DNA from 2 places in the Rhodococcus sp. H29-C3 genome. Region 2 is predicted to be linked to the other one. Evidence: riboswitches for the same ligand, from Rfam matches in the RefSeq annotation. Region 2 holds a riboswitch; the other holds the start of a gene.

Region 1 (10,481 bases), on a different contig from region 2:
CTCATCACACACGATCACCTACTGTCCGCACAACGGGGACCGCAAGTGAGCGCGCTTCGCCTCTAGATTCGTGCGTGATCCGGACGTTCGCCCGCAGCGCGGCCTGCCTCCAATTCACGCTTGAGCGCGAATGCCATCGATTTTCCTGCAATCCTTCGCCTGCGGTTCTCGCCGACAAGGTCTAGTCCTTCTCGTCCAGCGGGTGGCTCTGCGTGCAAAAAATAATGGACGATCACGCCGTCGAGGACCGGGACTTCCTCGAGCCACACTTCCATCGTCCCGGTCAGCGCTCCGTCGATGGTCCAACGGATGCCTTTCTCGCCCCGATCTTCGGACACCTCGATCCGCAGGTCAGGCCACCACGACCGCCAACGATCTCTCGGCGCCATCGCCTCGGAGACGCGCGCGCCCGGAACAGCAATGAAGGTTTGATCCGCTACTTGGATACTGCTCATCGAAAGAGCTTCACATATATCTTTCGCGGCGCCGCACCTGAGGCGGTCGAACTGCTACTTAAAGCCGGACTACAGTACAAACAATCCGAGCTACTCGTGAGTAGAGCTAACCGATCCGTTGTTGGAGGTACCCCCGTGCGTGAGTTCACTGTGCCCGCCCGATTCGAAATCGAGGACGGGGAATCGGCAGTCGATTCCGTTTTCACCCGCCGGGCTTCGGCACCCGAGTCGGTGGCGTTTCTCCGCCAAGAGAACGGCAACTGGATCGACGTCACTGCCGAGCAGTTCGCGACTCAGGTCGTATCGGTTGCCAAAGGACTGATTGCCTCCGGTGTCGAGCAGGGTGATCGCGTCGCATTGATGTCCTCGACGCGCTACGAATGGTCGGTACTCGACTATGCGATCTGGGCGGCAGGCGGCGTGACGGTTCCGGTCTACGAGACATCATCTGCCAATCAGGTCGAGTGGATTCTGTCCGACGCCGAGCCGGTTCTACTCGTGCTGGAAAACGGGCAGCACCGCGACGAAACCGCCGACGTCGTCACAGCGTCGACGACGGTACGTAGGACGTTCCAGGTGGACGGTACAACTGCCGATACCGGCGCGATCCACGAATTGACCGAACTCGGCGCGGCCACTGCCGACGGCGTGGTCGAGGCGCGTGTCGCTGCCCTACGTTCGTCCGATCCGGCGACCCTCATCTACACCTCCGGTACTACCGGCCGCCCCAAGGGCGTACAGCTCACCCACGCCAATCTCCTAGCGGAGTCCAAGGGAATCCGCGAGACGACGCTGAAGACACTGCTGAGGGGCGGCACGCGGACCCTGATGTTCCTGCCGCTCGCGCACGTGTTGGCCCGCGCCGTCACGATTGCGGCCTTCGATGCGGGGACAACAGTCGGCCACACGAACGACATCCCCAACCTCGTCGCGACGTTCGGGTCGTTCAAACCCGACTTCATCCTGTCGGTTCCTCGAGTGTTCGAGAAAGTGTTCAACACCGCGAAGCAGAAGGCACACGCCGACGGCAAGGGAAAGATCTTCGACGCGGCCGCCGACACAGCTGTCGCGTGGAGCCAGTCGAAGGACGACGGCTCCACCGGAGTCGTTCTTCGGGTCAAGCATGCAGTGTTCGACAAACTCGTCTACTCGAAACTCCGCGCGGCTCTGGGTGGCAACTGCAAGCTGGCAATCTCCGGCGGCGCCCCGCTCGGCGCACGACTCGGCCACTTCTATCGCGGAATCGGGGTACCGATCTACGAGGGATACGGACTGACCGAGACCAGTGCTGCCTTTGCGGTGAATACGATCGGATATCAACACGTCGGCAGTGTCGGTCGACCCCTCCCCGGCAACACCGTCCGTATCGCCCCCGACGGCGAAATTCAGCTGCGCGGCCCTGTTGTGTTCGCCGGCTACTGGCGAAACGAAGAAGCGACTGCCGAGTCCCTGGACGACGGATGGTTCTGTACCGGCGACCTCGGTTCGCTCGACGCCGACGGGTACATCACGATCACCGGCCGCAAGAAAGAATTGATCGTCACCGCAGGTGGGAAGAACGTCTCGCCCGCAGGTCTGGAAGATCAACTGCGCGCGCATGCCCTGATCAGTCAAGCAATCGTCGTCGGCGATCAGAAGCCATTCATCGGCGCGCTCTTGACGCTCGACACCGACGCTCTGACCGGCTGGAAAGCGCGCAACTCCAAACCCGCAGATTCATCTGCTGCCGACCTGACCACCGACCCGGACCTGATCGCAGAGATCGATGCGGCGATCGCTGAGGCAAACAAGTCGGTCTCACACGCCGAAGGGATCAAGAAGTACCGGATCCTGCCGAACGACTTCACCGAGGAGGCGGGCGAGGTGACACCGACGATGAAGCTCAAACGCAATGTGATCACGAAGTCCTACGCGGACGACGTCGAAGCGATCTACTCCAAGTAGTCACCGCCCTGTTCCCTTGTGTGCCGACCACGCGCACAAGGGAACAGGCCGCGGATCAGAGCAGGCCGCGCAACTTGTGCGCGAGAGTGTCCCAGCGCCAGTTCTTTTCGACCCACTCACGTCCAGCCGCGCCCATCGATGCAGCGAGCGCTGGATCGGACAGAATTCGGACGATCGCCTCGGTTATCTGCTCGACCGAACGACCATCCACTACAAGTCCGGTTTCGTCCTGCCGCACCGTCTCCGGTGCGCCACCGGACATGCCCGCTACGACCGGCACGCCGCACGCCGATGCTTCCAGGTAGACGATTCCCAGGCCCTCGACATCGAGCCCCCAGCCGCGAGTTCTGCTCGGCATCGCGAAGACGTCCGCGATCGTGTGATGCGCGGCCAGCTCCGCCGAAGGGACTGTGCCAGTGAAGATCACGTGTTCCTCCACGTCGCAGCTTCGGACCAGTCCGCGCAAGGTGCCCTCGTACGGCCCGCCACCGACGATGACCAGAACCGCACCGTCGATCGCTTCTCTGATTCCGTGCATCGACCGGATGAGAAAATCCTGTCCCTTGCGCGGCACCAAGCGGGACAGACACAGAATCGTCGGGCGATCCCCCAACCCGTAGCGGGCCCGAAGTTCTGCTCGCGCAGCGGAATCCGGCTTGAATTTATCGGTGTCGACACCCGGCGGCACATGCTCGAGCGCGGCCTGCGGACCGAAAGCCGACGCGAACCGTCCTCGCGTGTACTTGCTTACATACGTCACGGTGTCGACGGAGTTGCCGATCGCTCGTAGCGTTCCACGACCACCTGGAATCATCGACCATCCCACTTCGTGACCATGGGTGCTGGCGATGATCGTCTCTGCCCCAGCGCGTCTGACCACTGGAGCCATCACAGCGAGCGGCGCTGCAGCACCGAACCACACACTGTCACAATCGTGCGACTTCACAAGCCGCGCAGCTCTTCGCGCCACCAGCGGCGTCGGGAGCATCAATGTCGTGGGATGCCGAACTACCTCGTACGGCTGGCGTGCATCGAACGCGACATGACTATCGCCCCGCCATCGGGGGGCATACACCACCAGTTCTTCGGGTGGGAATCTATCCGCAATGCTCTGGAGGTAGGACTGAATACCTCCGGGACGCGGGGGAAAGTCATTCGTTACCAAGAGCGTCCGACCCATTGCACTACCGTAGGTCAGCTCGCATTCTGCGCAACCCAAGCCCCCCAGTCCGCGATGAACGTGTCGGGTCTCGACCCGACAGTCACTTCGAGACCCGCGCTGATCTCGGCGTCTGTGTGTGGACCGGTTGCCAACTGCGCGTAAAGATCTCGGAGCACCTGCTCGCCGTACCGCTCGGCGACGAACGCTGCCAGGGACCATGCGGATTCGTAGGCGAGGGTGGAACGGAGCCCACCTGTCGAGAAATCGGAGTCTGCCGGGAGAACCGTGGGCGGTCCACCTGCCCGGACTGCACGACTCAGGGTCGGCGCCAGCGTCGCGAAGTCGACACCCGATCCGCGATATCCCGAATAGTCCGCGAACCCCTCGAGCATCCACGTCGGGGATCCGTCGACGGTGTTCGCGCGAGCGGCGATGTGCGTGAGTTCGTGACGCAGGACCGAGCGAGTAGTGAAGTCGGTCAATCGCTCTGCGGCGGAGGGAGAGAAGATGACACGCTGCCCAGTCACCGGATCGCCGGGCACGACAAAATCAGAGACGGACACAGCCGCCACGTCCGGGCCTGCAACTCCCCCTGCCGAAGCGAGGAACTCGTCTGTGGAACTCGTCGTCACTACCAGCGTCTTGCGCGGCCAGTCGTCACCCACGAAGTCCGCCACTGCCTCGACCGCGGCCGGCAACTCGGTGGCAAGCCGAGAGGTGAGAAGATCCTGCTCTCGTTTTCCCAACACCATCGATGTTCCCCCGGCCGTCGCGATCGGCGTGACCGTCACCGGCCCGAAGTCCCACGGTCCTCGCCAGGTATGTCGGTCGATACCGGGTATGTCCGTGTCGGACACCAGTCGCCATCTGTCGTCGCGCTCGGCCACCAGCAGCGAGATGGGTCTGCGGGTCGGTAGATCATCCGGCCCGTCGACGCCATACCGAAGAACCACCGACGGCGCCCACACATCGGCGGCCCCCACTCGCTCGGCTACCTCGGACGGGACGGGCGTTTCCGGCTCGTCCACGATCTCGTAACCCCACTCGGACAGCGGCACATCCGAGAGGTTGGATGCGGTGCGGATCAGCGATTGCAGGAATTCAGGTGATGCTGCCGGGTCGACCAGAGCTTCGAGCGCGGCAGCGTCGTTGGACGAGACCGCATCCGCCCAATCCGCCAGAAGCTGTTCTACGCCAGCCTGACGCTGATCCTCGTACGGATTCGAAGGCATCGGCGGCGTCGACTCGGCCGGCGGGCCGGACGCTGTACACCCCGACACCCATACGAGGGCGCCGACGAGGACTGCCGCCAAAAAAGAGCGGCGGACAGTCATCGAGTGAACCAAGCTGGCGCTATCAGTACCGGCGCGCACCGTAGAACGGGAACGAAGCCATCGACTGAACCTTCACCGGCACACCGAACGTCGACGCATGCAGCACGTTGCCGTTGCCGGCATACAGGCCGACATGGGATGCGTCCGGATAGAAGAGAACGACGTCGCCTGGCTGAAGGCTCTTCTGATCGACTGGGGTTCCGCCGGCCGCCTGTGCCTGGCTGGACCGCGGAAGCGTCTTGCCGACCTGCTTGTAGGCCCACACAACCAGCCCTGAGCAGTCGAAGCCATCGGGCCCGGTAGCGCCCCAGACATATGGTTTACCTATCTGCGTCAAACCTGCCTGCAGAGCACCGGACCCCGACCCCGGAACCAAACCCGCGATTATCTTCGACAGGTCGAATCCTGGAGGTAGCGGGCTGCCTGCGTAGTCACTCCGTTCGGCGCCGGACAGCGCACTGAACGCCGCCATCACCTCTGCCGTTTGCCCTTGAAGTTCGCTCTGCTTGGCCTGCAGATCATCGCTGACCATCTTCGCCTGATCTGCAGCCGTGCGCGCCTCGTCTGCAGCTGAACGTGAGGCTTCCTCGGCCGCCACGGCATCGGACGTCGCCTGCTTGAACTGCCCCACCTGCCGGGAAGTCTCCGCGGAAATGATGTCGAGGGCCGACATCTGGTCCAGCAGTTGCTGCGGTGAATCGCTGACCATCACGGCGAACAGCCTGTTTGTCCGACCACCCTGATAGTTGACGTTGGCAACTTTGTCCACGGCGGGCTTCAGCTCGGCCAACGCCGACTCGGCGACCGCGAGCGCGCTCCGATGGGCCTCGACGGCGGCGTCTGCTTCACGCTGTACTGCGGTCTTGGCATCGAGATCTATTTGCGCGTTGTGCAGAGCTTCGGTCGTTTGCTCGGACTCACGCGCAAGGTCCGACAACCGCGTCTGAGCATCGGATGCGCTGTCTATGCCAGGTTGCGCCTGGGCTGTTGCGGCCGGCGCCACGAGTAGACACAGCGCACACGCTGCAGCGGCGAGGACGCTGCGCTTGGATCGGACAACGTTCTTGACTGTCGGTGTCGCCACAGAAGGTGACTCTCCGTTCTTGCAGGTGTGTCGATGAAGCAATGGCGCAGTGCAGATTTGCTGCGACGTTCGCTCACCAGTGCACAAACGACTGAAATGCGCATGATTGACTGAAAACAAACTCTACCCATCAGTTTCGTTATATGGGCGAGAATGAAGTCGGATACAGCGGAACTTTTCAAGCATTCGGACTTTTTACACAGTCGGGACTCGGCAAGATTACGGAATCGTCACACCTGTGTCCAACCATGACCGAATCAGCGGGCGGACACGCACGTCTCGAGACCTCCGAAACGACGAAACAGCATCAGGTCCGCGGCCGACGCGACCGGGTCCTGATGCTGTTTGCGCACCGATCACACGAATCAGTATCGACGAGCTCCGTCGAACGGCATCGACGACACCGGTGCAACCTTGACGGGAACACCTGAAGTGGATGCATGGATTACGTTGCCTCCGCCTGCGTAGATACCCGAATGCGACCCACCGTAGAAGGAGACGACATCTCCCGGCTGGAGATCGGACTGAGATACCGAAACACCAGCGGACGCCTGGTCGTAGCTCGTACGGGGCAAGCTGACACCGGCCTGCTTGTATGCCCACTGCACCAGACCCGAGCAATCGAACGAGTCAGGACCGGATGCACCGTAGACGTACGGGGAACCGACCTTGGACTCGGCGGCTTGCACAGCCTTCGCAGCAGGCGTGACCTGGGGAGCGATAGGTGCCGGTGCGCCGGGTAGCCCGGGGACGGCCGGCAGCGGGGGCATGCCCGGGATCTCTGGTATTTCGAACGTACCGACACCCGGGATCGTGATGGGGGCCGCCATTGCGGGGGCAGCGGGCAGGATGACCGCGCCGGCAGTGATCGCACCGGCTACGAGTATTCGACGCAATTGGCGGGTTGAAGTATGTGACGCCACGAGAGGTTGTGCTCCGTTTCTTCCACTCATCCGCCGACCGAGTTAGCTGACGGGTTCGGGCTGGGAAGATCAGCCCTACCCACCGTTCGCATAACTGCGATCCGGCGGGATTCACCCCAGTAGAAATCGGGTTCCCGGTACGGCCACTCTGTCGAGTGCCCGATTAGGCGGTGACTTGCGACGCCACTCCTGTCTGGACTGGCGAGACTCCGCAAGGTCTCAGGAAGGTTACGAAATGGCATAGCTCCGTGTCGACCCCAACGCGCCGAAGAGTCACGAATATCTGAAAATCGGACTACATCGCACGTAGATCCGCGCTTGAATCACAAGACGGTAACGACGAGCTTCGGGAAGCGTCGCCTGCTTCCACGACCAGACGTAAACGCGGGACGAGACCGACGTCTGCCAGAACCCCGATTGCGCCGAGTTCCGCCTGGTCGATGTCTATTTTCGAGCCTTCGTGACCGACTCCGACATCGACCGAACCGGCCGCTCCCGGAGGCCCCAGAAGGACAGTTACGACGCAGTCTCCGCACGCGATGTCGCGAACCCTGCAATCACTGCAATCCACAATCATGTGATCCTCGTCTCTTTCGTGTTTCAGCTCGAAATTTCGACCCGTTTCGGGTGAACGTACCGACGGGGTACGACACGCCTTCCGCTGAAGAGGCAACACACGATTCTGTCGGTACCGCCATCTACCGTCCTGTTTCGTGACTCTTCCGATCCAGCTGACGTTCGATGAACTGGACACACCGTTGCATCAGACGACTTTCGTGATCGTCGATTTGGAGACGACGGGTGGCAGCGCCGATACCGAAGCAATCACCGAAATCGGGGCGGTCAAGGTCCGTGGAGGTGAGGTGATCGGAGAGTTCGCCACACTCGTGGATCCAGGCCGGTCGATTCCGCCTTACATCGTCGAGCTGACCGGAATCACGTCCGCGATGCTCATCGACGCCCCGCGCATCGAGCGTGTACTTCCCGGCTTCCTGGAATTCGCACGGGGCGCAGTCCTGGTCGCCCACAATGCGGGGTTCGACACCGGTTTTCTCCGAGCCGCCGCCAGCCGACTGGACATCGCCTGGCCCAAGTTCCAAGTGTTGTGCACCGTCAAACTGGCGCGTCGTGTGCTCACCCGCGACGAGGCACCATCAGTGAAGTTGTCGGCTCTCGCATCGTTGTTCGACGTCGGCACCACGCCGACTCACCGCGCCCTGGACGACGCTCGCGCGACGGTCGACGTGCTGCACGCGCTGATCGAGCGCGTCGGAAATCAGGGTGTGCACAGCTACGCCGAACTCGTGGACTATCTCCCGAACGTATCCGCCGGACAGCGCGCGAAACGTTCTCTCGCGGCCCACCTCCCCCGAACCCCGGGGGTATACCTGTTCACGGGCCCCGGCAAGGAGGTTCTGTACGTCGGTACCTCGACCAATCTGCAACGTCGAGTCCGGACCTACTTCACCGGTTCGGAAACTCGCGGACGGATGAAGGAGATGGTCGGCCTTGCTGTCGATGTCGACTACGTGGAGTGTGCTCACGGCCTCGAGGCAGGCGTACGCGAACTCCGGTTGTTGAGCGCGCACATCCCGCCGTACAACCGCCGATCGAAGTTCCCCAAAAAGGGATGGTGGATCACCACGACGGTCGAAGCATTCCCCCGGCTTTCCATCGTGAGAACACCGACAGCCAGCTCACTCGGGCCCTTCACAGCGCGGAGTGATGCCGCAGACGCTGCAGCGCTCGTCTCCGAATTCGCTTCGATCCGTACCTGCTCCACTCGCATCCCACGCACCGGAACACACGGACAGAGCTGCCCACCGACCGCAGTAGGTGGTTGCGCGGCAGCGACAGCAGGTGTGCTGTCGTCCGACGAATACTCGGTTTATCCCACGCGATTCCACGCTTTGATCGACGGCGTCGACAACTCCATGCTGGACGCGGCGCGAGCACGGGTCGTACAACTCGCCGACACCGAGCTTTTCGAATCGGCAGCCCGTCTGCGTGATCGACTCACCGTTCTCGCCGACATGATCCGAAGAATGCACCGTCTCGCCGCGATTGCAGCAATCACCGAACTCGTAGCCGCCAGAAGAACTACGGAAGGAGGATGGGAACTCGCAGTGATTCGCAACGGGCGGCTGGCGGGCGCGGCTACCACCGCGCGTCGCGTGCACCCGATGCCGGTCGTGGAGGCCATCACCACCGCAGCCGAGACCGTCATCCCGGACACCACCACGTTGCGCGGCGCATCACCCGAGGAGGTGGGCCTCATTGCCCGGTGGCTGGACTCCGACGGCGTCCGCATAGTCAGGACCACCGACGGGTACGCCGAGCCGGCATACGGCGCTGGCGCGTGGAAAGACTGGTGCAGCATCTCTCGCGCCGCATCCCGTCACGAGTACAGCGCGCCGCCGTACCCGGACCGGCACGCACTCTAAGCTCGCGGGGAGTCGAAACGTACGCGTGTTCGCGCATTCAATGAGGGAGACCCATGATCCACGCCATTGTCATGATCGACGCCGAGGCAAGTGCCATACCTGAGACCGCGCAAGCAGTCGCGGACGTCGACGGTGTTTCGGAGGTCTATTCGTGTGCGGGAGATGTCGACCTGATCGCCATCGTCAAGGTCCGCGACCATCAGCAGATCGCCGAGGTAGTGACGCAACGGATCAGCAAGGTGGCCGGCGTCCTGAATACCGCGACGCACATTGCATTCCAGTCATATTCGAGCGCCGATATCGACGCGGGGTTTTCGATCGGCGAGTGAGGCACTTCCGCGCCTGAGCCGGTCGGATCAATCCAGCTCGTTCGACCGGGTCACCCATCGAGCCAGCAGTGCGGCTGCCGCACCTGAGTCGACAGCCTTCGTTGCGCGCACCAACCCTGCAGAAAGCGCACCGATGATGTCGCCGGCGTCGATTCCTTCGTCTATTCCGGCATGAGCAGTCAGTGCGGCTGCCGCGTTCAGCAGAACTGCGTCGCGCACCGGGCCGGTCTCTCCGGCTAGAACAGCGTGCACCACCCTCGCGTTGAACGCAGCGTCACCGCCTTTGAGCGCCGACAGCGGTTCGTAGTCGAACCCGAAGTCCTTCGGATCGATCGTGGTAGCAGTAACCGAGCCTCCGGAGACGACGTGCACGCTGGTCGTGGTGGACATCGTTATCTCATCGAGGCCGTCGTCACCGCGGACCACGAGAGCGCTCGTGCCACGGCCGGCGAAAACCCCTGCAACAACCGGCACCAAAGCTTCGAATGCGCACCCGATCAACCCTGATCGTGGCCGACCGGGATTGGTGAGTGGGCCGAGAATGTTGAAGACCGTCGGAATGCCGATTTCCTTCCGCGGCGGGCCTGCGAACCGCAGCGCGGGATGAAAGACCGGGGCGAAACAGAAACCGATACCTACATCGCGCACACTTTCGGCAACTCCACTCGGTCCGAGACCGAATTTCACTCCCAGCGCTTCCAGAACGTCGGTGGTACCGCTCTGCGACGAGGCCGCTCGATTCCCATGCTTGACCACTGGAGCACCCGCCGCGGCAGCCACGATCGCGGCCATCGTGGAGATGTTCA
Region 2 (10,481 bases):
GGTTCCCCCGACGAACGTCAAGAATTGCTTGGCCGAGCGCACGGCATCGATGAGTTCGGCTGGGCCCAGCGCCCACCCGGTCTTCCAACCCGTTGCGTTGAAGGTCTTCGCGGCACTGGAGACGGTGACGGTCCGCTCGAACATGCCGGGCAAGGATGCAATCGGTACATGCTCGGAATTTTCGAAGACCAGGCGCTCGTAGACCTCGTCGGTCAGGACGAGCAAGTTGTTCTCGCACGCGATCTCGGCGATCCGGACGAGCTCATCACGCGTCAACACCATTCCCGTCGGATTGTGCGGGGAATTGATTACGAGAAGTCTGGTGTTCACCCCGATCGCACGTTCGAGCGCATCGAGGTCCACGGCGAAACCGGTTCCATCGGCGACGAGAGGGACCGTGGACCGACGGGCGCCGGCCAACGCGATCGCGGCAGCATACGAGTCGTAGAACGGCTCGATCAGCAAAACCTCTTCGCCGGGTTCGACGAGACCGAGGATCGTCGCGGCAATGCCTTCGGTGGCACCGACGGTGACGAGAACCTCGCAGGACGGGTCGTAGTCGATGCCGTAGCGGCGAGAGCGATCAGCGGCAATGGCCTCGCGAAGCACTGGCATACCCGACCCTGGCGCGTATTGATTGAGGCCGCCGGTAATGGCGTCTCGAGCGGCCGCAAGCATGGACGCAGGCCCGTCGGTGTCGGGAAATCCCTGACCCAGATTGACCGCGTCGCTCGCCACAGCGAGTGCTGTCATCTCCGCGAAGATCGTCGACGCGAAGGGGCGTAGACGCTCGACAGTTCGGCTTCGGTGCTCCGCGGACATTCATGCAGCGTAGCTGGTGTCACATTCGGTATGCGCGCCTCGTCCAGGAGGTAAGAACCCCATCATCGGAGAAGGAGAACGACATGTCGAGAATTCCGCCGGTAGCCCCGGCCGACGCTCCCGTACTGGTCCGAATGGCGTACAAGGCCGCATCCAAGATGGTCGGTGAGGTTCCTGAGCCCTTCGCCGTGTTCGCGAACCATCCGAAGCTGTTCTTCGCTTCGCTGACGCAGGAACTCGCAGCAGACAAAGCCTCGACTCGGCTACCGGTGAGTGTCCGTGAACTCGCGGTCTTCCGAGTGGCGTGGACGCTCGGCTGCACGTGGTGCATCGATTTCGGCAAGATGACCCAACGCCTCGACGGTCTCGATATCGAGCGGCTGCAAGAAATTGGCGACTATACGACGTCAACGAAATACACCGACGACGACCGAGCCGCGATCACATACGCCGACGTGATGACGGCCGACCCCAGTGCGGTGACGGACGCCCAGGTCGCCGATCTGGAAGACCGGTTCGGCCGGGCCGGCGTCGTCGAGCTGACGTATCAGATCGGCCTGGAGAACATGCGTGCCCGGATCAATTCGGCTCTCGGGATCACCGAGCAGGGCTTCAGTTCGGATGCGTGCCGGGTTCCCTGGGAAAGTCCAGCGGCACCGTAACGCCTCGAAGCTTGGCCGGGTTGGCGAAATCGTAGGACGCCCAGACCGAGCCATCACGCACCGTGAACCCACCGGCCCGCGCCGGAAAGCTTCGTGCACCGACGAGGCCGGACGAGACGTATCCGAGCTGGCCGTTGCCCGAGGCCGGTTCCAGCGAGCCGAGCGTGTTCTCGCCGTACATCGCCACCAGCCCGAGGAAGAAGCGGGCGCACTTGTCGGGGCCGCGTACGGCCTGTGCAGCCGTGCGGGTGGTGCCGCCACTGTCTCCGATCATTCGGCATTCCGGATGCAAAGCCTGCGCGACCCGGCCGACGTCACCGGTCGCCATCGCGGCCATCAACGCCGTCACGGCAGCGTCGTGCTCGGCATCCGGTACCGGCGCCGGTGTAGAGTCGACCTGCTTGCGTGCACGCGAGGCCAGTTGCCGAGCCGAAGCAGTGCTCACATCGAGAATCGAAGCGACGTCGTCGAAAGGGACGGAAAAGCCGTCGTGCAATACGAACGCGACGCGCTGCGGGGGAGTGAGCGAGTCCAGGACCACCAGCGCGGCGAGCCTGGTGTCCTCGGTGCGAACGACGATCTGGAGCGGATCAGCCGACAACGTAGTCCCGGCCGGGACGTCGCGTGCGGTGACAATGGGCTCTGGAAGCCATTGTCCGACATACGTTTCTCGCCTCGAAGCCGCCGATTTCAGCCGGTCGAGACAGATCCTCGCCACAACCGTGGTGAGCCAGGCTCGAAGATCCTCGATGGACTCGGCGTCGGCCGACGCGAGCCGGATCCAACTTTCCTGTACCGCATCCTCGGCGTCGGCGACACTGCCCGTCACCCGGTAGCCGACTGACAGCAGATGGCTGCGATATGACTGAAAGTGTTCCGCGAGCGAAACAGTGCTCATGATCAGAAAAGTGTAGGCCGAGCCGGGGAGCGTGAGCCGATTTTACCTTCACAGCCGACGGTAGTGTCGATTGCGGCATCTTCCACTTCCCCGAAGCTGCCTACGATCGATCCGGGATCGAACTGTTCGAGCGCGAAGTGATCCCAGCACTCGCCTGAGCCCCGACTTACCGAAGGTCTTCGGGCAGGTCGTGTGGATCGACCGACAACTGCTGATTATCGGCCGCACGTACCTTCTCGGACAGGCCGATGTTGGCAAGCAGCAATGCCCACTCAGGTTCGGTGATCTCCGCCGTGGCTCGCTCGATGACGGACGCGTCGGTGGTTCCCCAGGCAATGGGCATGGGGGAGACCATCTGCCAGGTGTCACCGGTGGTGTTCGTGGTCCGGTCGGCAAGCACCGCGATCGACGGAACCAGTTCCCCTTCGACCAGTTCGTGGCCGGGCAGGGCGCGAATACTCCTGGTCACGAGCACATAGTGCCGTGCCTGGGCGTCGGGCTTCGCGATGTCCAGCAGAGCAAGAATGGTGACCCCGCGCGGACGGGTCTCGGCGATGACGGCCGGAATCAGCTGACCCTTCGCGTAGAGGTCCTCGACGGCGCCCACCTTCCGCGGTGCCCACACCGTGACCCACAGCGAGGTCGCTGCGGCGATGAGAAACACCGCACCCAGAATGTACGACCACGGATGAGCCATCCAGAAGAACCATGCTGCGAGGGCAACCAACACGACGGCCGTGACGATCGCAGACACTCTGAGCCTGCGAACCTCTGCCATCGTCTCGTTCACCGACGCGGCATGGGCTACATCGACAGGGAACTGGAAACGGCGCACATGCTCATTAGTAGCACGAATATCAGATGGCAGGACCGAGCAAGTCGTCTGCGTCGGTGATTCGGTATGCATAACCCTGCTCGGCCAGGAACCGCTGCCGGTGTGCTGCGTATTCGGCGTCGAGTGTGTCCCGTGAGACGACGGAGTAGAAGTGCGCCTGACCGCCGTCGTGCTTCGGACGCAACAGGCGTCCGAGTCGCTGTGCTTCCTCCTGGCGTGAACCGAAAGTTCCCGAAACCTGAACTGCCACAGATGCTTCCGGTAGATCGATGGAGAAGTTCGCGACCTTGCTCACCACGAGGGTCGGGATCTCGCCCTTTCGGAAGGCGTCGAACAACACTTCGCGTTCCTTGTTCTTCGTCGAACCTTGAATCACCGGAGCGTTCAGTGCCTCACCGAGCTCGTTCAACTGATCCAGGTAGGCGCCGATCACCAGGGTCGGCGCACCTTCGTGCTTGGCGAGGATCGACTTCACGACCGCCACCTTGGTGTGGGCCGTCGAGCAGAGTTTGTACCGCTCCTCGGGCTCGGCAACGGCATACGCCATGCGCTCGGCGTCGGTCAACGTCACCCGGACCTCGATGCACTCGGCGGGTGCAATCCACCCTTGTGCTTCGATGTCCTTCCACGGGGCGTCGTACCTCTTCGGCCCGATGAGCGAGAAGACGTCGCCCTCGCGGCCGTCCTCGCGCACCAGAGTTGCGGTCAACCCGAGACGACGACGTGATTGCAGATCAGCCGTCATCCGGAACACCGGCGCGGGTAGCAGGTGTACCTCGTCGTAGATCACCAATCCCCAGTCGCGGGAATCGAACAGTTCGAGGTGTTTGTACTCACCCTTGGTGCGGCGCGTGATCACCTGGTACGTGGCGATCGTCACAGGGCGAATCTCCTTGCGCTCGCCGGAGTACTCACCGATCTCTTCCTCGGTCAGTGAAGTGCGAGCGATCAGCTCACGCTTCCACTGACGGCCGGCGACGGTATTGGTGACAAGAATGAGCGTCGTCGCCTTGGCTTTGGCCATCGCGGCGGCGCCCACCATCGTCTTACCCGCACCACACGGAAGTACTACGACGCCGGAGCCGCCGGCCCAGAACGAATCAGCAGCCATCGCCTGATAATCGCGCAGAGTCCACTTACCGCCCTCGGTGTCGAGTTCGATGGGATGCGCCTCGCCGTCGACATAACCGGCCAAGTCCTCCGCGGGCCAGCCGATCTTCAGCAGCAGCTGTTTGAGGTGCCCACGCTCGCTCGGATGGACGAGAACGGTGTCCTCGTCGACCATCGCACCGAGCATCGGAGCGATCTTCTTGTGTCGCATGACCTCGGTCAACACGGCGCGATCCAAGCTGATCAGGGAAAGCCCGTGGACCGGACTCTTCACCAACTGCAACCGACCGTAACGCGCCATGGTGTCGACGATGTCGACGAGCAAAGGCTGCGGAACGGCGTAACGCGAGAAGTTGACGAGCGCGTCGACGACCTGTTCGGCATCATGGCCCGCGGCCCGCGCGTTCCACAGAGCAAGCGGAGTGATCCGATACGTGTGAATATGTTCGGGAGCACGTTCGAGTTCGGCGAACGGAGCAATGGCGGCGCGAGCGGCACCTGCGAGCTCGTGATCGACCTCGAGCAACAGGGTTTTGTCGGACTGGACGATCAGGGGGCCGTCGGTCACAGTTCCTCCTAGAGAACTTCGCGTTGCATGGAAGAAAGTGCGCAACTTCTCCATTGTCCTGATATAGCGCCCTCGGCGCCATGTGATGCTCCGCGCTCGGATAACGGAGGCCTGGACGCTAGTCGATCAGTGCGACCGAGGTGATGCGGTGCAAGGTGAACCGGCGGACCTCACCGGTGGCCGACACATACGCGTCGAGTTGGCCGCCACCGACATTGACAGGATCGACGATGCGTTGCGACGCGACCCCCTGCGCGTCGACGTACCCGATCGACACACTTCGCCGCGCTTTCAGCGCAGTGTGGAGCAACGCCATCGTGGCCGATCCAGTGGCGCGCGTCCCGTCGGCGAGGACCGGGCGCCCACCCGCGCGAGATGCACGATCGCCGGCGCGCAGTTCCGAGACGAGGCGGGTGAGCTGCTCGTCGGTGGCGATGGCAGGCTGCCTGAAAGTAGAGCGAACTCGGTGCAGCGGAATCCGGGCGCCGCGTGAGCGCAAATCGAGGATGATGCCGTTGGCATCCTCACCCGCAGGTGCAAACCCTGCCGCGTCGAGTGCCCGCATGACTTCGTTGAGCGGCGCCTGGGATATCGCGACCGTCGGTGCGAGCGCGCGTAGCGCCAGCTGTTCGGCCGCAGCAGAGGTAAGGACCTCGGCAAGCAGGGCCGGATCTTCACATCGCACGAACGACGCCGCGACCCCCGCGCGTAGTCGGCCGTGACGGCGGGCGACGTCGTCGATCAGGTAGGTCAAACCCTGGGGGACCGGCGTACGGGAGTGTGCGGCGAACAAGGCGTGTAGCTCGGCCGCACTCATACCGACGTCGAGCGCCCGGCGAAGGGAGTTCTCGGTGATCCGATAGACCGTCGCAGCACCTGCGGATTCGACATCGGCGACGAGTTCGATCCGATGCTCGAGATCGGGTTCGAGGGGACCGGGCGCAACGAGGGTGAGGTCGGCCTGAATCAGGACGTAATCGATCGGTTCGGGCAGCGCAGCACGCATCGCGGCCTCGGCGTCGCCGCCGTGGAGTAGCGCCTTACCTGGCGTCGACAGCGCTCCTCGGGCGACGATGCCCATTGCCGTCGCCTCGCCGATCATCTTCGATATCGGTCGAAGCGCGTATCGCGACATGGCACGTGGTCGACGCCAGGCGAGGCCGCGCGAGACCTCGCCTTCGGCGATGGCATTGCCCGGGCCCAGTTCGGCGAGGAACTCGAGAATCGTTCGACGGTCGCGTGGAGCTGCGGGCGAGCGCACCTCTTCGGACAACGCGGCCACCGGTTTGTCGTTGGGGTCGCGCATCCCGATCAGCCAGGGCGCACGCTGTACGTCCAGCCATGCCGCCGCGAGGGTCTGCCATCGGGATGCAGGTGTTGCGGTGGTCCACGGTTCGACGGCTGGGGTCGGACCCCAGTAGTCCTCGCCCGAATCGTTGGGTGGCAGCGGGTCGGGGGTTCCGCTGGTGATGAGCGATGCAGCTGCCAGCACTTCCAACAGCAGGCTGACGCGGTGTTCGTCGAGCCCGGTTGCCTTGGTGATGCGCTTGACTTCACGTACGCCCAGGCCACCGGCTTTGAGCGCGGGTGCAGGCGTGATCGACAGCGCTTCGATGATCAGGGCACAATGCCGAATCAGTTCCAGGGCCTCACCCGCTGCGGCAGCATTGACGTCGGTGAGAGGGTATTTGGTGCTGGCGCGCTTCGGTGGCGTCAACGACGTCGGATCGAAAATCGGCTCGCCGCGCAGGGCCTGCCCGACCTGCTGGGGGAGTTCGACCGTCTGTTCGTCGAGCCAGATCAACAGCCCGGCCCGCAGTAGCTTCTGAACGGGACGATCCTCGGATGTACCCGGTGCAGCATCTCTGGTGCGCCCAGTCGGTGATGACCGGGCCAGGGTCATCAGCAGGGTGCGTTCACCTTCGCCGATTCGAGCGAGCGCGTCGGTGATCCGCTCCGGGGTGAGGTCTTCGGTCGGGTCGAGTATTCGCCCGATTCGCCACGGGACCGCATCCCGCGCCGCCGGCGGCATCCGAATCGAACCCGTTCCCCAGACGAGTGCTCGTTCTCGCAGAAATCCGAGGGCTTTGTCGACGGCCTTGGTCGTGGCTCGCTTGCCGACAGCAGCATCGAGTCGTTCGCGTTCGACCGGCATTTCGTGGGCGCCCTCGAGCGCAAGGATCTCCAGAATCGTCAGCGCCAACGTGTCGAGTGCGTCAGCGCAGCGCAGGATCGAGGCACGCTGTTCGGCCCGTCCGGCGAGTACGCCGATGGTCGTCGGCGGTGGCACGGTGAGGTCGGGTCGCAGCGTGAGGATGCTGACGAGCTCGTTATCGGTCCGTGAAGAAAGCCACGCTGCGAGGTCTGGAGGCACTGCAGTATCGGTCATCGACTACCAGATTAGAGACCTGGACTGGCTTTGGGTGCAGCGCAGGTGTCAAAATGGTCCCATGGTGAACAAGTCGAAGAAGCCCTACGTAGATCCAGGCTGGCCGGAAACCGCTCGCGGCGACCATGCGGTCAGTGAATTGGCGTCCTCGCGCTCGGGAAGCTTGTCGCCGTTCGGCGAGGAAACCGAGTTTCCGTTGCCCGTGGACCAACTGCTGTACGCCCATCCAGTGACCGTCATCAACCGTTAAGTCCGAACCACAAAAAGGGCCCCCGAGTGATCGGGGGCCCTTTTTCTGTGGTGTGAGATTTCTACTGAGGCAGGAATGCTTTGTTTGCCTGGTAGAAATTGACGACCTGCGGGTCGAGCTGGATGCCCTGGGTCGCGTTCTGAATGAACGAAGAGATCGCCGGATCGTTCGTGACGGTCTGAACGGCGCTCGTGATGCCGTCGATTACCTCGGCGCTGCCGTCGATGGTGGGGATGCTCGTGAGGTCGGGGAGCTTCGGTGCCTCGGGAGCGGACTGTGGCGACGCAGGCACGCTGCGCTCGCTGGGCGAACTGCTCAGGCCCAGGCTCGACGAGCAGGAGGGCCATGCGCCCCATCCCTGCGAAGCGAGAACCTTCTCGGCCACGGCGATCTGCTCTTCGCGGCTGGCCTGGTTCGCGGTGGCGGCGTACTGCCCGCCGCCATGTGAACTCCAGGTGCTCGGTGAGAACTGCAGGCCACCCTGGAAACCGTTGCCGGTGTTGATGCCCCAGTTACCGCCTGCTTCGCACTGTGCGAGACGGTCCCAATCGGAATCGGGGGCTGCGCTGGCGGTGCCGGTGAAGGCCATGCCTGCGGTACCCATGATGGCGCCGGTGACGGCGACCTTGGCTACGGTCCGGCCGGTGGTGGTCGGCTTACGGTGACGTCCGCTCATACGAGTTGAAATCCTCTCCACTGGCGCCTGCGAGGTCAGCTGTCGGGTTCGGGCTGAGAGGTAGCCCGGCCCAGCGCTTCCAAGTGAAAGTGCGTGGGCTTCACCCCAAGGAAATTCTCTGCCGAGGTAGCGAATTTCCGGTTATCCGAGAGGACGTGTGGGTCCCCCGTCCTCGTCCCCTGGGTGTTCTTGTGGGGGTCCGTTCCCGCGGGACGAGGTTTGGCGCTGCGGGTCCGGATTCAGCCGAAGTTTCTCAGCCGTGGACGACGGTACTGAAATTCCCGCGAAGTGTCACTATTTGGTAACTCTTGCTTTTTCGGGTCGTCCGGGTGTGCACCCGGACACAGTTTTTGGTTACGGCTGAATGCGCTGCTAGCGGCGCTGCCGTCGGGTGAACCCTCGGTCGTTGCGCATCCGTTACCACGCTGTTATGTGATGGAAGTCACACCCATCCAAGGGTGATGCTGGTGTGTCTGGAGTGTCAGGAGTCGACGATGTCTTTGCCGAGCGGCATGAGCGAGATGGGGACCATTTTGAGGTTCGCGACGGCGAGTGGAATGCCGATGATCGTGATCGCCATGGCAATCGCCGACACGATATGCGCGATGGCCAGCCAGATCCCCGCAACGATGAGCCAAATGACGTTGCCGATGATCGCCGCCGCCCCTGATGTCGGCTTGTCGACGATCGTTTTGCCGAACGGCCACAGGGCGTAGACGCCGATGCGGAACGACGCGATGCCGAAGGGGATCGTGATGATGAGGATGCAGCAGATGATGCCCGCCGCGAAGTAGCCGATAGCCAGCCACAGTCCACCGAAGATCAACCAGATGATGTTGAGAATCACTCGCATGTGGTGCCCCCCTGTTTTATCTCGCCCGTCGGCCGGACAGCAATGCAAACACTATCGCCAGCACGAAGCCCAGGGGCGAGAAGATCATTGCGGTCAGATAAAGCCACAGCGGTGGGTCGTCCCCGGATAGCGCAGGCACCGCGAAGATGGCGACGATCGCGATCAGCCCGATCGCAAAGATCGCCAACGAGATACGAAGAAGGGTCGTGCCGTTACGGGGTGTTTGATCAGCCACGTCGACAACGGTAGCCCGATCGACCGGCGTGCCTATCCAGCTCGCAGATAAACCTGCGTGCTGTCCAGCACTCCTCCGCGCTATGCTGGGGCATTCGCGTCCAACACGGCTGTTGGGCGCGAAATTTGTGCAGAACAGGCTATTTACCGAGACAAATGGACGGGTGAGCGCAGTGCCTACCGGCAAGGTGAAGTGGTACGACGTCGACAAGGGATTCGGTTTCCTCTCGCAAGAAGAAGGAGAGGACGTCTATGTCCGCTCGTCAGCGCTGCCTGCGGGTGTCGAAGGCCTCAAAGCAGGTCAGCGCGTCGAGTTCGGTATGGCAGCAGGACGGCGTGGGCCTCAGGCGCTGAGCTTGAAAGTTCTCGAGCCGGCTCCCACCCTGCGTCAGAACACCGCCAATCGTCGCGAGCCCGTCGAGCGTAAGCACACGCCCGACGAGCTGCACGGGATGGTAGAGGACATGATCACGCTCCTCGAGGCAACGATCCAACCTGAACTGCGTAAGGGTAAGTACCCCGATCGCAAGACCGCGCAGAAGATCTCCGAGGTGGTCAGGGCCGTCGCGCGCGAGCTCGACAGCTAACCGGTCGGTGTCGTCGCGATCGACCAGATCGCGTGGCTGATGATCTCTTCCCGCTGGGTGTCGGTGTCGATGATGCCGGAGGGCAACCTGATTTCGACGCCCAGCAGTGCTCGTCCGTCTGCGTCGACTGGTGGCACTGTCAGACCCAATTTCTGATCGGGAAGATACAGCGAGTCGGTCTCGACGACGTCGGCCCCGGCATCGTCGGAGTACACAGCTGCGAGAATCCACGGCGCCGAGGTGATCTCGGAGGGCAAAGACAGCTGCAGCGGGTAGCCCTCCCGAACCGGCACGCTCGCGCTCGATCCATCGTTCTCACACAGCGGCGCCTCGACCGGGCAGTACAGGTACGGCTCGACGGTGACGGCTTTTCCGTCCGCGAATGCCGTGATGGTCGGTCGGTGCGCTGGAGCGTCGGAGACGAGTTGTGCGAGGACAGCGACGAACGCCACGCCGACGACGATCAGTCCGGCAGTGCCGATCGCCAGTAGCTTTTTGGTCTTCGGTGCAAGATTCACTTAACTCACGTTCTCTTGGGATGAATAGTCGGAACTGCTCTGCTCGGCGTGCTCGGGTCGGTTTCCGCCGAGTCCTGGG

The links. A riboswitch is a leader RNA that binds a small molecule or an ion and turns the genes downstream of it on or off. The one in region 2 is predicted to bind cyclic di-AMP.
Region 1: another riboswitch for cyclic di-AMP. It lies ahead of QMK32_RS12005 (C40 family peptidase); the one in region 2 lies ahead of QMK32_RS08375 (transglycosylase family protein).

The regions. Positions count from the first base shown of each region.
Region 1 is NZ_JASITC010000004.1:387,595-398,075, reverse strand. It holds gene QMK32_RS12030 (polyketide cyclase / dehydrase and lipid transport) at 63-455, opposite strand; gene QMK32_RS12025 (AMP-dependent synthetase/ligase) at 591-2,399, shown strand; gene QMK32_RS12020 (glycosyltransferase family 4 protein) at 2,455-3,579, opposite strand; gene QMK32_RS12015 (peptidase MA family metallohydrolase) at 3,594-4,895, opposite strand; gene QMK32_RS12010 (C40 family peptidase) at 4,918-5,979, opposite strand; gene QMK32_RS12005 (C40 family peptidase) at 6,345-6,902, opposite strand; cyclic di-AMP (ydaO/yuaA leader) riboswitch at 6,919-7,082, opposite strand; gene QMK32_RS11995 (DEDD exonuclease domain-containing protein) at 7,616-9,346, shown strand; gene QMK32_RS11990 (Lrp/AsnC family transcriptional regulator) at 9,400-9,675, shown strand; gene trpD (anthranilate phosphoribosyltransferase) at 9,703-10,481, opposite strand, start outside.
Region 2 is NZ_JASITC010000003.1:233,186-243,666, forward strand. It holds gene QMK32_RS08340 (pyridoxal phosphate-dependent aminotransferase) at 1-822, opposite strand, end outside; gene QMK32_RS08345 (carboxymuconolactone decarboxylase family protein) at 906-1,484, shown strand; gene QMK32_RS08350 (sigma-70 family RNA polymerase sigma factor) at 1,435-2,382, opposite strand; gene QMK32_RS08355 (DUF3239 domain-containing protein) at 2,549-3,217, opposite strand; gene QMK32_RS08360 (DNA repair helicase XPB) at 3,240-4,895, opposite strand; gene QMK32_RS08365 (helicase-associated domain-containing protein) at 5,014-7,284, opposite strand; gene QMK32_RS08370 (hypothetical protein) at 7,346-7,534, shown strand; gene QMK32_RS08375 (transglycosylase family protein) at 7,596-8,210, opposite strand; cyclic di-AMP (ydaO/yuaA leader) riboswitch at 8,219-8,406, opposite strand; gene QMK32_RS08380 (YccF domain-containing protein) at 8,692-9,063, opposite strand; gene QMK32_RS08385 (Asp23/Gls24 family envelope stress response protein) at 9,080-9,298, opposite strand; gene QMK32_RS08390 (cold-shock protein) at 9,471-9,884, shown strand; gene QMK32_RS08395 (DUF2771 domain-containing protein) at 9,881-10,402, opposite strand; gene QMK32_RS08400 (MFS transporter) at 10,403-10,481, opposite strand, start outside.